DNA from 2 places in the Bacillus sp. 179-C3.3 HS genome. Region 2 is predicted to be linked to the other one. Evidence: riboswitches for the same ligand, from Rfam matches in the RefSeq annotation. Region 2 holds a riboswitch; the other holds the start of a gene.
What was found. A riboswitch is a leader RNA that binds a small molecule or an ion and turns the genes downstream of it on or off. The one in region 2 is predicted to bind S-adenosylmethionine.
Positions count from the first base shown of each region.

Region 1: linked by a shared signal. The riboswitch ahead of mtnK (S-methyl-5-thioribose kinase) and the one ahead of metK (methionine adenosyltransferase) in region 2 are both predicted to bind S-adenosylmethionine.

Region 1 covers NZ_JBFEFT010000002.1:190,224-197,817, forward strand. The annotation lists gene AB1K80_RS02670 (2-hydroxy-3-keto-5-methylthiopentenyl-1-phosphate phosphatase) at 1-304, opposite strand, end outside; gene mtnW (2,3-diketo-5-methylthiopentyl-1-phosphate enolase) at 305-1,525, opposite strand; SAM riboswitch class I at 1,626-1,727, opposite strand; gene AB1K80_RS02680 (pyridoxal phosphate-dependent aminotransferase) at 1,772-2,962, opposite strand; SAM riboswitch class I at 3,125-3,283, shown strand; gene mtnK (S-methyl-5-thioribose kinase) at 3,364-4,557, shown strand; gene mtnA (S-methyl-5-thioribose-1-phosphate isomerase) at 4,564-5,628, shown strand; gene AB1K80_RS02695 (hypothetical protein) at 5,775-6,011, opposite strand; gene AB1K80_RS02700 (hypothetical protein) at 6,057-6,191, opposite strand; gene AB1K80_RS02705 (methylated-DNA--[protein]-cysteine S-methyltransferase) at 6,281-6,775, opposite strand; gene AB1K80_RS02710 (PAS domain S-box protein) at 6,777-7,594, opposite strand, start outside.
Region 2 covers NZ_JBFEFT010000003.1:27,084-34,677, reverse strand. The annotation lists gene AB1K80_RS03275 (alpha/beta hydrolase) at 1-650, opposite strand, end outside; gene AB1K80_RS03270 (gamma carbonic anhydrase family protein) at 697-1,212, shown strand; gene asnB (asparagine synthase (glutamine-hydrolyzing)) at 1,354-3,252, opposite strand; gene metK (methionine adenosyltransferase) at 3,398-4,603, opposite strand; SAM riboswitch class I at 4,796-4,932, opposite strand; gene pckA (phosphoenolpyruvate carboxykinase (ATP)) at 5,160-6,746, shown strand; gene AB1K80_RS03250 (DUF2584 domain-containing protein) at 6,783-7,025, opposite strand; gene AB1K80_RS03245 (alpha/beta hydrolase family protein) at 7,066-7,594, opposite strand, start outside.

The DNA of each region.
Region 1 (7,594 bases), on a different contig from region 2:
AGTCCATTCCTCCGCTTAACACATAAAAAGGAATGTCAGCTTTTTTTAAATAAGCGACAAATTCTTCAAATCCTTCTCGAATCTCTGTATCTTGTAAAATAAACGATTGTATCGCTTCCTTCTGATCACTGTCTAGTAATTGAAACATTCGTCCGACACCTTCTTGAATGGTGATCTCCTTTGACAAAACAGCGTCTTTTAGCTTCGTCCATTCGCTAGGTGCAAACTGTTTCATGATCCTGATAATATTATCGTTTTTCGTGATCGTTCCATCAAAATCACAACATACAATTGGCCTTTTCATCTAATCCTCTACCCTTCCCCAAAGATCAAGTGCTGCTTGTAAGTCTGAACAAGAGGATGCCTGCTGTTCAACCGGAATATCATTTATTACAGCATCAATGATTGATCTAAATGCTTTGCCACCGCCGATGGCTCCACGTGGATGTCCATGAATCCCTCCACCTGCATTGATCACATGGTCGATTCCGAAATCTTTGATTAATTGCGGTACCATGCCAGGGTGAATGCCAGCTGATGGGACAGGGAATGTTCGCTTTACGGTGTCCTCTTTCAGACAAGCTTCATAGATTCCAAGCGCCTCTGCTTTCGGAAGTGCGACAGAGCCATAAGGAGATGGAAATAGACTCAGATCGGCGCCTGCATATCGATTGAGGGTTCCTAAAAGAAGAGACGTTGAGAATCCATATTCAGGAGACGATGTGTATGCCCCGCTCACTGCTGGATGAGCCATGATCGGCAAATGAATCTCTGAATCTTCCGCTAAACTTTGCATCACATCAAGCCCATAGGCATGGACGTTAAACAGCAACGCATCAGCCCCAAGTTCGGCTGCCTTTAAGGCTTTATCTCTTAGATCAAAGGTTCTGCCAGTGAGATTGACTGCATAGAGCGTGCGGTGACCTGTCTCTTCATAGGTTTCCTTTAAGATCCTCTTTCCTTCTTTGATTCGATCTTCAAAAGGAGCGAGTGGACTTTCAAATAAGATTTCATCATCCTTAATGAAGTCAACGCCGCCTAACGCTTGCAGTCGAAGTTGTTCATTTAAATCCGCCATATCACGACCGATCACGCCTTTAAAAATACTCATTAATAACGGACGATCATACACATTTAGCTTCTTTCGAATGCCTTCAATTCCGAATACCGGTCCTGGTAGGTTTTTCTTAAACGCCGTAGAGAATTCGATGTCAACAAGCTTTATTTTCCCGTCCAATGATAACTTCCCGAAAATCGTCGTTAAAACGGCTGGTATATCTGCTGAGAAGTTTGCCTCCGGGTATGCAATGGTCACCTCTGATTGAAACAATCCATTTGGTGTTGCGGCAAACTTCTCATTGACGTTGACCACACGGCCTTTATGTTTTTTGAGCTGCTCCTTTTTGAGCTGCGGCAAATCTGTCCATGATCCGACCGTTAATCCAAGCGCGATCTGCTCCGCTTTCCGGTCCATCTCTTCATTCTCTCGATGTGTTAGTACATATGTCGCCAGTAATTCACTCACTAGGAATCCCCTTTCAATTGCGTCCTGCTTATGTTCAAACAAAAAAACCTCTTTCAGTGCTAGATCAGCGCCTTAAAGAGGTTTCGTATCATTCATCCGAATCTTATCTCTCAGCGCCTGCTGCAAGAATTAGCACCGTGCTTCATGGAAGTCGGTTGCCGGGCTTCATTGGGCTAGTCCCTCTGCCTACTCTTGATAAGAATATTCAATTTTCTTAAATGTTGCCTGAATTATCGCATCGTTCTTTTACGTTGTCAATGACTTTTTTTCAAACAAACCTAACGCAGCAATTCGTTTCACTGCTTCTTTTAGCCGTTCCTCACTTGTTAAAAGACCCACTCTCACGTAGCCTTCACCGTGAGACCCAAAACCGTTTCCTGGTGCAACGACCACATGCGCTTTTTCTAATAATAAGTCCGAAAAAGATTCCGATGTATATCCATCTGGCACCTTTAACCAAGCAAAAAATGATCCCTTCGGTGCCTGAACGTCCCAGCCAATCTCCTTGCAGGCTGCAATCCAAGTATTGCGCCTTTTTTCGTATCGTTCATTTTGTTCCTGTACACATGTTTGATCAGCTAATAGTGCTGTCGCTGCTGCGTCTTGTGTTGCTTTAAAAAGGGAAACAAACATATGATCCTGATATCGCTCAATGGCTTCAATCACAGACGGATTCCCGACAGCAAAACCGACGCGCCAGCCAGCCATATTATATGTTTTAGACAATGTATATATTTCAATTCCTATGTCTTTGGCGCCATCTATTTGCATAAAGCTCACTGGTTGATCTCCATCGAATCCAATGCCACCATATGCAAAGTCATGGACAATACATATCTCGTGGTCTTTTGCCAAAGTGACTGTTTTTTCAAAAAAGGCACGATGGGCCGTTGCACCCGTTGGATTGTTTGGATAATTTAAGTACATCAATTTTGCTTTCTCCTTATGATCATCTGACAATTGATCATAATCAGGTAAAAAATCATTTTTTTCGAGTAGAGGCATTGTCACCATTTCAGCTCCGGCAAGCACAGCGCCCGACCAATAATCAGGGTAGCCTGGATCTGGAACGAGGAGTGTATCACCAGGATTCAGTAAGCATTGGGGTAATTCAACAAGCCCTGCTTTACCACCAAATAAAATCGCAACCTCCGATGTCGGATCAAGGGTAACGCCATACTCTCTTTCATAAAAGGTAGCGGCAGCCTCTTTTAATTCTGTCGTTCCTCGGAATGAAGAATATTGATGATTTTCAGGCTTTTCTACCGCTTCTTGCATGGCTTTCACTATATGTGGCGGAGTTGGCTGATCAGGATTTCCCTGACCTAAATTAATGATATCTGCCCCTTCCTGCATCTTTTTCTGCACTTTTTGGACAAGCGATGCAAAGAACTGCTTAGGTAATTTTCTCAACACATCTGATTGCTGAAATTCCATTTTTTCACCTTCTATTCAAGTTACGTAACAATAAACTCACTGTAATGGATTGTTTTATGAATTGTAAAGCAATTTCGAAAAAAGATTGACACGCGAAGATCAGTTCTGATAATATCTTGAATTAAGAAATGTGACAGATGAAAAACAATTACATATTGATTTCTCTTATCGAGAGTTGGGCGAGGGATTTGGCCTTTTGACCCCAACAGCAACCGACCGTTAATACCACTGTGAAGTGGGGCGCAGCATGATCGCGCCAAGACGACAGTCTTATAGGGCACGGTGCTAATTCCATCAGACGTATGTGCTGAGAGATAAGAGAGGCTTTGTGCACACACACATATCAAGCCTCTTTCTCTCAGGAGAAAGAGGCTTTTTTATATGATTTGGAGGGGAAACATTTGGTTACATTGACAGCATCGTATGAAGAATTAACAGAGAGTTCGGCAGTCGCACTGGCTATTAGACTTGGACTGATTCAAGAAAGCAGTCATTTGACATGTACCGAAATTGGTGACGGAAATTTAAATTATGTCTTTCATATTTTTGATCATAAGCATGAAAAAGGATTGATCATTAAACAGGCATTGCCATATGCAAAAGTTGTAGGTGAAAGCTGGCCACTGACATTAGACAGGGCACGAATTGAAAGCACGGCTCTCATTAAGCAATCTGAATATGCACCACATCTCGTGCCAGAAGTGTACTATTCTGACACAAACCTAGCCGTAACAGTCATGGAGGATCTTTCACACTTAGAAATCGTCAGAAAAGGGCTAATTGCGGGAAAACAATATCCGAATTTATCAAATGATGTAGGGGAATTTTTAGGGAAAACGTTATTTTACACGTCTGACTTCGCGACTAACCCTAAAATTAAAAAACAATATGTGAAGCAGTTTACCAATCCTGATCTTTGTGACATTACAGAAAAACTTGTGTTCACAGACCCTTTTTTCGATAGTGAAACAAATGATTTTGAAGAAGCGTTAAGAGAGGATGCTGAAAAACTTTGGGCGGATTTAGAACTGCAAGCAAAGGCAGCGGAGCTAAAGCGAATTTTCTTAACATCTGCTGAAACACTCGTGCACGGAGATCTTCATACTGGGAGTATTTTTGCAAATGTGCATGAAACAAAGGTGATCGATCCAGAATTCGCCTTTTATGGACCATTCGGATTCGATATTGGTCACTTTATAGCCAATCTCCTCTTAAATGCTTTATCCCGTGAGAATAAACAAGATCAACAGCCTCTTTTTGATCATGTTGAAAATGTTTGGTCTACGTTTACAGAGGTTTTCAGAAAAGCATGGAAGGAAGATAGCATCGAGGCATTTAGTGTATCAGACAGCTTTTTAGAAACAACCTTTGACCGTATTTTAAAAGAAGCAACCGGCTTCGCTGGCTGTGAGCTCATCCGCCGAACGATTGGTCTTGCCCATGCAGCTGATTTAGATGCCATTTCTTCACCAACAAGACGGATCAAACAGAAAAAAGCAGCACTTACGCTCGGCCAAACATTCATCAAACAATACGATACAGTGGAAACAGCGTCTGACCTCGTCGCCTTATTCCAACAATCTGTAAAGGAGTGACGAGATTTGTCAAAAGAATTTGAAGTTCCTCGTTCAGTTGAATGGGAAGAAAATCACATCAAAATATTAAATCAACAAAAATTACCGGCTGACACGGTATTTGAACACTTATATACGAAGGAAGATGTATTTGATGCCATCGTCACATTAAAAGTGCGTGGCGCACCTGCTATTGGCATTACGGCTGCCTTTGGGCTCGCATTAAGCGCCCAAAGCATAGACACAGATGAAATAGACGTATTCAAGAAAGAAGTAGCGCGTTTAAGGGAATATCTCAATGGGGCTCGTCCAACTGCCGTGAATCTCGCTTGGGCATTAGACAGACTGTTACAGCGCATTGAACGCGCCGCTTCTGTGAATGCAGCCAAAACAGATCTTGTGCATGAAGCCATTCAAATTCAAATTGAAGATGAAGAAACGTGCCGACAAATCGGTCATAATGCACTCCAGCTCTTTAAATCTGGTGACCGAATTATGACCATTTGTAATGCGGGATCCATCGCAACTAGCCGCTACGGAACAGCACTCGCCCCTTTTTACTTAGCAAAAAAGAAAAACCTTGATCTTCATATTTATGCGTGTGAGACACGTCCTGTCCTGCAAGGAGCAAGGTTGACCACATGGGAATTGATGCAAGGCGGTGTGGATGTCACGCTCATTACGGATAACATGGCAGCCCATACAATGAAAGAAAAACAAGTCTCTGCAATCATTGTTGGAGCCGATCGAATCGCTCGAAATGGTGATACAGCAAATAAAATCGGCACCCTAGGTCTTGCCATCTTAGCAAAACACTATCAAATTCCGTTTTTTGTCGCGGCACCTCTTTCAACCTTTGATGTATCGATTGATCACGGATCTGATATTCCGATTGAAGAACGAGACCCCCAAGAAGTGAAAACTGTAAACGGCATACAAATAGCACCACCTGATGTCCAGGTATTCAATCCTGCCTTTGATGTCACGCCACATGAACTCATTTCAGGGATCATTACAGAGAAAGGGATCATTACTTCTAACTATAAAGAAGAGATCGATGCTCTATTTTCAGAAAGCCTCACTTTAGCGTAGCCTCAGTTGATTTTCGTACGGAACTCCGTGGAGTTCCGTTTATTTAATCCCAATGATTAATGGGTTTCCAATAAGCCAATTGCTTGAATTCAGCACGATTTAATTGTGATGTCTGTAGCAGGTTTTGGTCCAAAGGAACATTGAGTTTATCTAAATCGATGATGCCCATCAAATTGTGCAATGTTCGACGGGGATTGCGGAGGAGTGAAATCAATGATTTCCCCACGACGACGACAGGCAAAATCGAAGCAAAGTTGTTTAAAAAGCTTCCCGTCTACTTGTGTAGGTGCATTGTCTTCAGAATCATAAAAGCCTGTAATTCCATTATGTAATATCAATTTGTATACACCACCGTCATTTTGAAAATCACAAGAATATGCCATTTCCCCTAATCACATGATCTGATCATAAAAAGCGCGATGTTCTGATTACTTAAGAGCACCGCGCTTTTTTGTCTGGATTGTTTTCGCTACTATTTCTTTCTTTTGTTCCTCTGTTAATATGTTCATTTTGACACACAATGACGTCATGGCATAAATCTTTTCTTTTTTACCCCCAAACATTGTAGCGGCCTCCTTTTTCCCTCGACCAACTTTTTTAGCTTAGTAAAAGGATATGTCGTTTGCTAAACATTTGGAACAGGTCAATCGATTTATTTTTTGATAAATGGGATCCGTTCTAATTCTAGCAGAACTTCTTTTATCTCCGTCTTCGACCCTGCATAACCAGTTAGTGAGCGGTCTTTTCCAATCACCCTGTGGCATGGAACCAAAATTGGCAGGGCATTTCGCCGATTGGCTTGTCCAATGGCTCTGACTGCCTTAGGATTGCCGATCGTTTTTGCGATATCCGCATAATTTCTCGACTCCCCATATGGAATCGCAGATAATGCTGCCCATACTTGCTCTTGAAAAGGTGTCCCAGCTTGTTTGAGGGGGAGATCGAATGTTTGACGATCCCCCTTAAAATATTCATCAAGCTGTTTCTTCGCTTCAACTAAGACGGGTGTCTCTTCTTTTATCGCGCTAATCCCCTGCTGCTTTGACACAACGAATGGCTCGCCATCAAACGTGACTTCAATCACAAACCCTTCGTTTTCTAGTATGTATAATTCGCCAAGTGGTGCGGTATAAACTGTATAATACACATTAAAGCTCTCCTTCTTGTCGTTGTTGTCTGAGTGGCAAGGTGAGATGAAAAACCGTTCCGACACCTTCCTCGCTTTCAACCTCAATGGTCCCTTGATGTTCTTCAATGATTTTATAGCTGACCATTAAGCCAAGTCCCGTACCTCTTTCTTTTGTCGTATAAAATGGCTCACCAAGCCGCTTTAGTTTGTCCTCTGCCATTCCGCATCCTTCATCACGGAGTGAAATGACAATATGTTCCTCGTCTTTACGCCGAATGCATACAAATACATTTCCTTTTCGAGGCATCACTTCAATGGCATTTTTTAAAATATTAATAAAAACTTGCTTTAATTGATTTTGTTCACAGTATATCAGAGGGATGTCATCCAGCACATTAAGATGCATTTGGACATTGCCAAGGTTCGCCTGTGCATGTAGCAGGTCCATTGTGTCTTTCACAATTTGCACCACATTTTTTTCTTCATATACGATGGCTTGTGGCTTTGCTAAAATCAAAAATTCAGTAATGATGGATTCAATTCTTTTCAGCTCCGATGTGATGACATTGAAATAAAGTGAATATTCTCCTTCAATGTTCCCTTTTAACAGCTGAATGAACCCTTTTAATGCCGTCATCGGATTTCTAATTTCATGTGCAATTCCAGCAGCAAGCTCCCCAACGACATGCAGTGTATCTGATTTTCTTACCCGTTCTTCCAATTCCTTTCTCTCGGTCACATCTCTAAAAATGGCCAGATTCATATTATGAATAATATTTCGTTTAAAAGAGAATTCCATCATACGCTGATCTGGATGATTTAAGACAAATGGTACTT
Region 2 (7,594 bases):
CACTTGACCACTTTTGTTTGATCAACAATTTTATCATCACCCGCTTGCATTAAGAGCAAAGGAATCGCCTTAAACGCGTTTGTTGGTTGCATTGCTGCATCAATATTTTTAACAAGCTCTCGGTACCATCTCACCGACACCTTTGTCACATAAAGAGAATCATTGGAGTCTGCTTCAATGACATCCTGATTACGTGTCGCCAGTTCAATTGAAAGCCCAGACTCCACCTTAAAAGATGGTGCCAACACATTTAGCCCTTTTGATGCAAAATCCATCAGCTTTTTCGGTTTAAATTGCAGACCTAAACAAGGTGATGATAAAATAAGGCCATCAATCTTCGTATGGGTATACTGCTTGACCCATTCAATGGAAACGAGTCCACCCATACTATGACCAAGTAAAAATGTAGGAAGCCTAAATGACTTTGCATGGTCAATCCATTCATCTACTGTATCAATGTATTCTTGAAATGAGCGAATGTGGCCCCGCGCTCGTGTCGAAGTTCCTTGTCCAGGCAAATCACCCATGACAACGTGATAGCCTGCATTTCGCCACATTTCAATGAGCCATTTATAACGGCCATGATATTCACTTGCACCATGTACAATCACAATTGTGCCTACTGGTCTTTCAGCATGCCACGTCCACATAGTAAACACCTCACACATGTTGTATTTAGAAAGGAAGTCGAAAAAAGTGATATATCCATATCATCAGTTTACACCTGAGATTCATGAAACGGTCTTTGTTGCAGATAACGCCACCATTACAGGTGATGTTACCATCGGAGAATATTCAAGTGTTTGGTTCCAAACCGTCATCAGAGGGGACGTTGCCCCTGTCAGAATCGGAAAGAACGTCAACATTCAAGATTTATCCTGTCTGCATCAAAGCCCTGGAAAAACACTTCTTATTGAAGATGGTGCTACCATTGGACACCAAGTTACATTACATAGCTCTATTATTCGAAAAAATGCCCTCATTGGCATGGGGTCCATCATTCTTGATGGTGCGGAGATTGGTGAAGGTGCCTTTATCGGTGCAGGCAGCCTTGTCCCGCAAGGTAAAGTCATCCCAAAAGGATCACTCGCTTTTGGTCGTCCAGCCAAAGTTGTTCGTTCTTTAACAGATGAAGACATTCAAGATATGGACCGTATTCGTAGAGAATATGTAGAAAAAGGGCAATACTATCGTTCCCTTTTATCTCGTTAACATCATACGTCTATCTTCACTTTATCATGTTTTTTTCAGTATATTAAGCAATAACTATGAATCACTTGTTATTTTACCCTTCCGCTTCACTTTCTATCATGACAAAAAAGGTTTTCAGCTTAACGCTGAAAACCTTTTTTATTAACTAAAAATCACTTCTTTTGGTTGATGATTCAACTGTTCTGGATCAATACTGCGCTCGACAAATATGCTATGCCAAATCATAAAGATCAAGACAGTCCAAATTTTACGGCTGTGGTCAGCTTTACCAGCACAATGTTCATTTAATAAATGTAGAACATATTCTTTGTTCAAATATTCATCCGTTTGGCTATTTTGAATGATGTCTTTCGCCCAAGCGTTCATCTCATTTTTCAGCCAATGACGAATTGGAACAGGGAAACCTAATTTTTTACGATTTAACACATGGTCTGGCACAATGCCTTCTGCTGCTTTACGCAATAAATACTTTGTTGTCCCATCTTTTGTTTTCAGCTCTTCTGGAATTTTAGAAGCCGCTTCAAAAACGACCTTATCAAGGAATGGTACACGAAGTTCTAGGGAATTCGCCATCGTCACTTTGTCTGCTTTCAGCAAGATATCACCACGCATCCACGTATGAATATCAACATATTGCATTTTGTTAATATCACTGTAGCCAGCACTCTCTTGGAAATATGTTTTTGTGATGTCACGATAGGTGACGTTCGGATCGTACTGCTTTAAGAGTTTTTTCTTCACTGGTTCTTCAAAGATTTTTGCATTCCCAATATATCGGTCCTCTAGCGGTGTACAGCCACGTTCGATAAAGCTTTTCCCTTTCATTCCCTCTGGCATTAAACGCGAGAGACGAAGAAGAAGCTTTTTCAACATAGATGGAACAGATTCAAACGGTTTTAGAGAAAGGGGCTCACGGTAAATGTTATATCCACCGAATAGCTCATCCGCTCCTTCACCAGAAAGCACAACAGTTACTTGTTTCTTCGCTTCTTTTGCAACGAAATAAAGAGGAATCGCCGCCGGATCAGCTAAAGGATCATCCAAATGCCAAACAATTTTCGGAAGCTCGTTCATATACTCCTCTGGAGAGATCACAGCACTAAAGTTTTGTAAGCCAAGCTTATCAGCTGTTTCCTTCGCTACATCAACCTCACTAAAGCCGTCTTGCTGGAAGCCAACTGAGAACGTTTTGAGATCAGGGTGAAATTCTTTGGCTACAGAAACAATGAAAGAAGAATCAATTCCACCTGATAAGAATGAACCAACAGGCACATCACTTCTCATGTGCACTTTCACAGAATCGTAAATTGCTTCTCGCACTTCTTGGATTAATTTCTGCTCTTGTGTTTGTTCAGGCTTAAATTGCACTTTCCAATAGGTCTTGAATTGGATGTCTTGTCCAGGGCGCAATGTGAACTGATGACCTGGCTCCACTTTATGCACATTTTGGTCAAGTGTATTTGGCTCAGGAACGAACTGGAAAGACATATATTGCTGCAAAGATGTCTTATCAAATTCAATGTCCTCATTTACAGCCATTAAGCTTTTACGTTCAGAAGCAAAGTACACTTGCTCGTCCTTGTGTGTAACATATAGCGGTTTGATTCCAAAAGGATCTCTGGCGCCATATAGCAACTGCGCTTCTTTATCCCAGATCAAAAACGCAAACATTCCTCGAAGCTTTGAAGCTGCTTCTTCCTTGTAGTGACGATATGTGGCAAGAAGGACTTCCGTATCAGAATCTGTACTGAATGTATAGCCTTCTTTTACAAGCTCTTCTTTCAGCTCCACATAGTTATAAATTTCTCCGTTAAACACAATCCAGTATTTCTCATCTTCATAAGAAAGTGGCTGTTTTCCGTGTTCCACATCTATAATACTTAAACGTCTAAATCCAAATCCTACATGTTCATCATGAAAATATCCCTCATCATCCGGACCACGGTGAACGATGAGACCATTCATTTGTTTTATCAATTCTTCTTGTTCAGTAGTATCGGACAATGGACGGTGATTAAATACACCAACAAACCCACACATATTATTGCCTCCACGTCATGTTATTTCTTAAAAGTAAACCTCTAATTAGACAGTATTTTGTCCTATTTTGTTTCACATTTTTAAGCTTTTTTTAAATTTTTTTAATCAAAAGGAAAACCGCTTAAATTAAGCGGTTTTTATGTTGTTATGATTGACCTAATGCTTCCTTGCGAAGCGTGTCGGCCTTATCTGTTTTTTCCCACGGTAGATCTAAGTCGTGTCGGCCAAAATGTCCATATGCAGCTGTCTGTTTGTAAATCGGACGGCGTAAATCAAGCATTTTAATAATGCCAGCCGGACGAAGATCAAAGTTCGCACGAACCACTTCAATTAATTTCTCTTCAGATGCTTTTCCTGTTCCGAACGTATCAATTGAGATGGATACAGGCTGTGCAACACCAATCGCATAGGCAAGTTGTACTTCACAAGAGTCCGCAAGACCCGCTGCTACGATGTTTTTCGCCACGTAACGGGCAGCATATGCTGCAGAACGGTCAACCTTTGTTGCATCCTTACCTGAGAAAGCACCGCCGCCATGACGTGCATAACCGCCATACGTATCGACGATGATTTTACGGCCTGTCAATCCAGCATCCCCTTGAGGTCCACCGATGACGAAACGGCCTGTTGGATTAATAAAGTATTTCGTCTCTTCATCAATCAATTGACTCGGAACAACAGGACCAATCACATGCTCTTTTAAGTCAGATTGGATTTGCTCCAGCGTCACCTCTGGTGCATGCTGTGTAGAGATAACCACTGTATCAATACGTACTGGTTTATTTTGATCGTCATATTCAACTGTTACTTGTGTTTTCCCATCTGGACGAAGATAAGCAAGTGTCTCATTCTTACGCACTTCCGTTAAACGACGAGATAATTTATGCGCGAGCGAAATCGGTAATGGCATGAGCTCTTCCGTTTCGTTATTGGCGAAGCCAAACATCAGCCCTTGGTCACCTGCACCGATCGCATCAATTTCTTCTTCAGTCATTGTTCCTTCACGAGCTTCAAGTGCTTTATCTACACCTTGTGCAATATCAGCTGACTGCTCATCAATCGACGTAAGAACTGCACATGTTTCCGCATCAAAACCATATTTCGCACGTGTGTAGCCAATTTCCTTAATGGTGTCACGTACCGTCTTTGGAATATCGACATAAGTAGACGTTGTGATCTCACCGCTTACTAATACAAGACCTGTCGTTACAGAAGTTTCACAAGCAACACGTGCATTCGGATCTTTCTTTAAAATTTCATCTAAAATGCTGTCTGAAATTTGATCACAGATTTTATCTGGGTGTCCTTCCGTTACTGATTCTGAAGTAAATAAACGACGATTTTGACTCATAATGGCTATTTCCTCCTGTACAAGACCACATCCTCCCAAGATGGGGCCTCCAATATGATACGGAACTCGTTCCCTCTTATATGAAACGTTTATATTAGAGATGTATTTGGCAATTTGTTCATATGAAATCCCGAAAATAAAAAAACCATTTCCATCATTGCGAGGAAAGGGTCAGAGATCGCATGCCTTTCACTCTTATCGCTCAAGGTGTTCTAGTGTACCTTGCATCAGGTTAGCACCTTGGTTTCTCAGGCACATTCATGCCTTTTTAAAAGAAACCGGTTGCTGGGCTTCATTGGGCCTGTCCCTCCACCAACTCGGGATAAGAGTATCCGTTCAATAAGATATCTTATCTTAAAACCCTGCATGATGTCAATGCTTCAAAGGATTTATCTCCTTTCTTTTTGACCCGTTTATTAGCATCACCAAAACGTATATTTTCATAGCAGAAATGAAAAAACACACACAAAAATATTCAAATAGTATAGACTATTATTATCAATGTGTTATACTAATCAAAAATAACCAAATTCAACGGTAAAGGAAGGGTTTTTTTATGAACTCAGTTGATTTAAAAGAAGATTTGCAGTCATTGCTCTCATTAGAAAATACGCACCAAAACTTATCTGTCCCGAAACTTGTTGAAAAGATTTTGGCACGCCATGAAGGCGTTTTAACATCAACTGGAGCTGTCCGCGCTACGACAGGTGCTTATACTGGACGTTCACCTAAAGATAAATTTATCGTAAGAGAAGAAAGCTCTGAGCATAAAATTGATTGGGGTTCTGTAAACCAACCAATCTCAAAAGACGCATTTGACCGTTTATATACAAAAGTTGTGTCATACTTAAAAGAACGTGATGAACTATTTGTATTTGAAGGATTTGCAGGTGCTGACGACAGATACCGCATGCCGATTACAGTCGTAAACGAATTTGCATGGCACAATCTGTTTGCCAAACAATTATTTATCAGACCTGACGGAACAACCCCTTCTTCAAAAGAGGAGCCTTTCACCATCTTATCTGCACCTCACTTCAAAGCAGATCCTGAAACAGATGGCACAAACTCAGAAACGTTCATTATCGTTTCTTTTGAAAAACGGACGATTCTCATCGGTGGAACAGAATATGCAGGAGAGATGAAAAAATCCATCTTCTCTGTCATGAACTACTTACTACCAGAACAAGATATTCTCTCGATGCACTGCTCAGCAAACGTCGGTCAAGAAGGCGATGTCGCATTATTCTTCGGTCTATCAGGGACTGGGAAAACAACGCTTTCTGCAAGCGCAAGTCGTAAGCTTATCGGGGATGATGAACACGGATGGTCTGGAACAGGCGTCTTTAATATTGAGGGCGGCTGCTACGCAAAATGCGTAAACTTAAGCGAAGAAAAGGAACCGCAAATTTACAAGGCGATCCGATTCGGTTCGGTTCTTGAGAATGTGGTGCTTGATGAAGAAACACGTGAAGCCGATTATGATGACACATTCTTTACTGAAAATACACGTGCTGCATATCCAATTGAGATGATTGATAATATTGTGAAACCAAGCATCGCAGGACATCCATCTGCCATTGTCTTTTTAACAGCTGATGCATTTGGCGTCTTACCTCCAATCAGCCGTTTAACAAAAGAACAAGCGATGTATCATTTCTTGAGCGGCTATACAAGTAAGTTAGCCGGAACAGAGCGCGGGATCACTTCACCAGAAACGACGTTCTCTACGTGCTTCGGTTCACCATTTCTTCCACTCCCAGCTCATGTATATGCGGAAATGCTTGGCAAAAAGATCGATGAGCACGGTGCAAAAGTATTTCTTGTGAATACAGGTTGGACTGGCGGAGGATATGGCATAGGTAAACGGATGAATCTAGCTCATACAAGAGCAATGGTTCAAGCGGCGATCGAGGGAGATCTTGACCAATCAGAAATGATCACGGACGAGATCTTCGGGTTACACATCCCGCTTCATATTCCTGGTGTACCAGATGAAGTGCTTCAGCCTTCTAAAACGTGGGCGGACCAAGATGCATATCAAGAAAAAGCGCGTTTCCTTGCCAACGAATTTAAAAAGAACTTCAAAAAATTCAGCCATGCGGCAAGTGATATTGAAGCAAATGGCGGACCACTCGTCTAACATGACGAAAGCTGAGGGAATTTTCCCTCAGCTTTTTTAATTCGTTGAATGCAATGACAAAAGGCGATACGTCACCTTCGTCACATCTTCAGTCAGTTCCAGCTTTTCTACATGGGCTGTCCCTGTTTTTTCTCCATCTTTCGTTTTCCGCACCTCAATTGGAATGTTTAGTGGATAAATGCGGTATCCTTCCTTCATGAGTTCAAACACATTTTCTTCAATTCTTGTCTCTTTTCCTTTTGTGACAATCATTGTATTAAATTCAACAGGCATTCCCATAACGAAAATCCCCCTACTTTCTAAAATTCTTGATCTTCGTTTATTTTACCACATTTCCTCTCTGACGGCTTTGCATCCATGTGGACAATCGTCTCACAATCTCTCGATTATGATGAGGAGGGAAGTAATGGTTATATCCATGGAAATACCATGTTTCCACAGACTTCCCATGCTGGCGTAGCGCTTCCTCTAATAAATAGGCATGTTCAATCGACACATTTTGATCTTGCTCACCATGAATAATTAAAACTGGCGCTTCCATCTTGTCGACATCGTTCAGAGGGGTTCTCCCCTCGTATGCCTCTGGTACTTTATGCGGCGCACCGCCTATTACCCGCTTCATCATTCTTCTCATATCCACACGTTCTTCATAGGTCAGCTTCATATCACTTACGCCTCCCCATGTCACAAATGAAGCGGCCTCATGTTTCATTTCGATCGCCGTCCAAATGCCCATGATCCCGCCCCGTGAAAAGCCGAAGATATGAATTCGATCTGGCTTCACTTTAGGATGGTTTTTCAATAGTTGAAAGGCAGCGAATGCATCTTTCCTATCTTCTCCTGCAAAG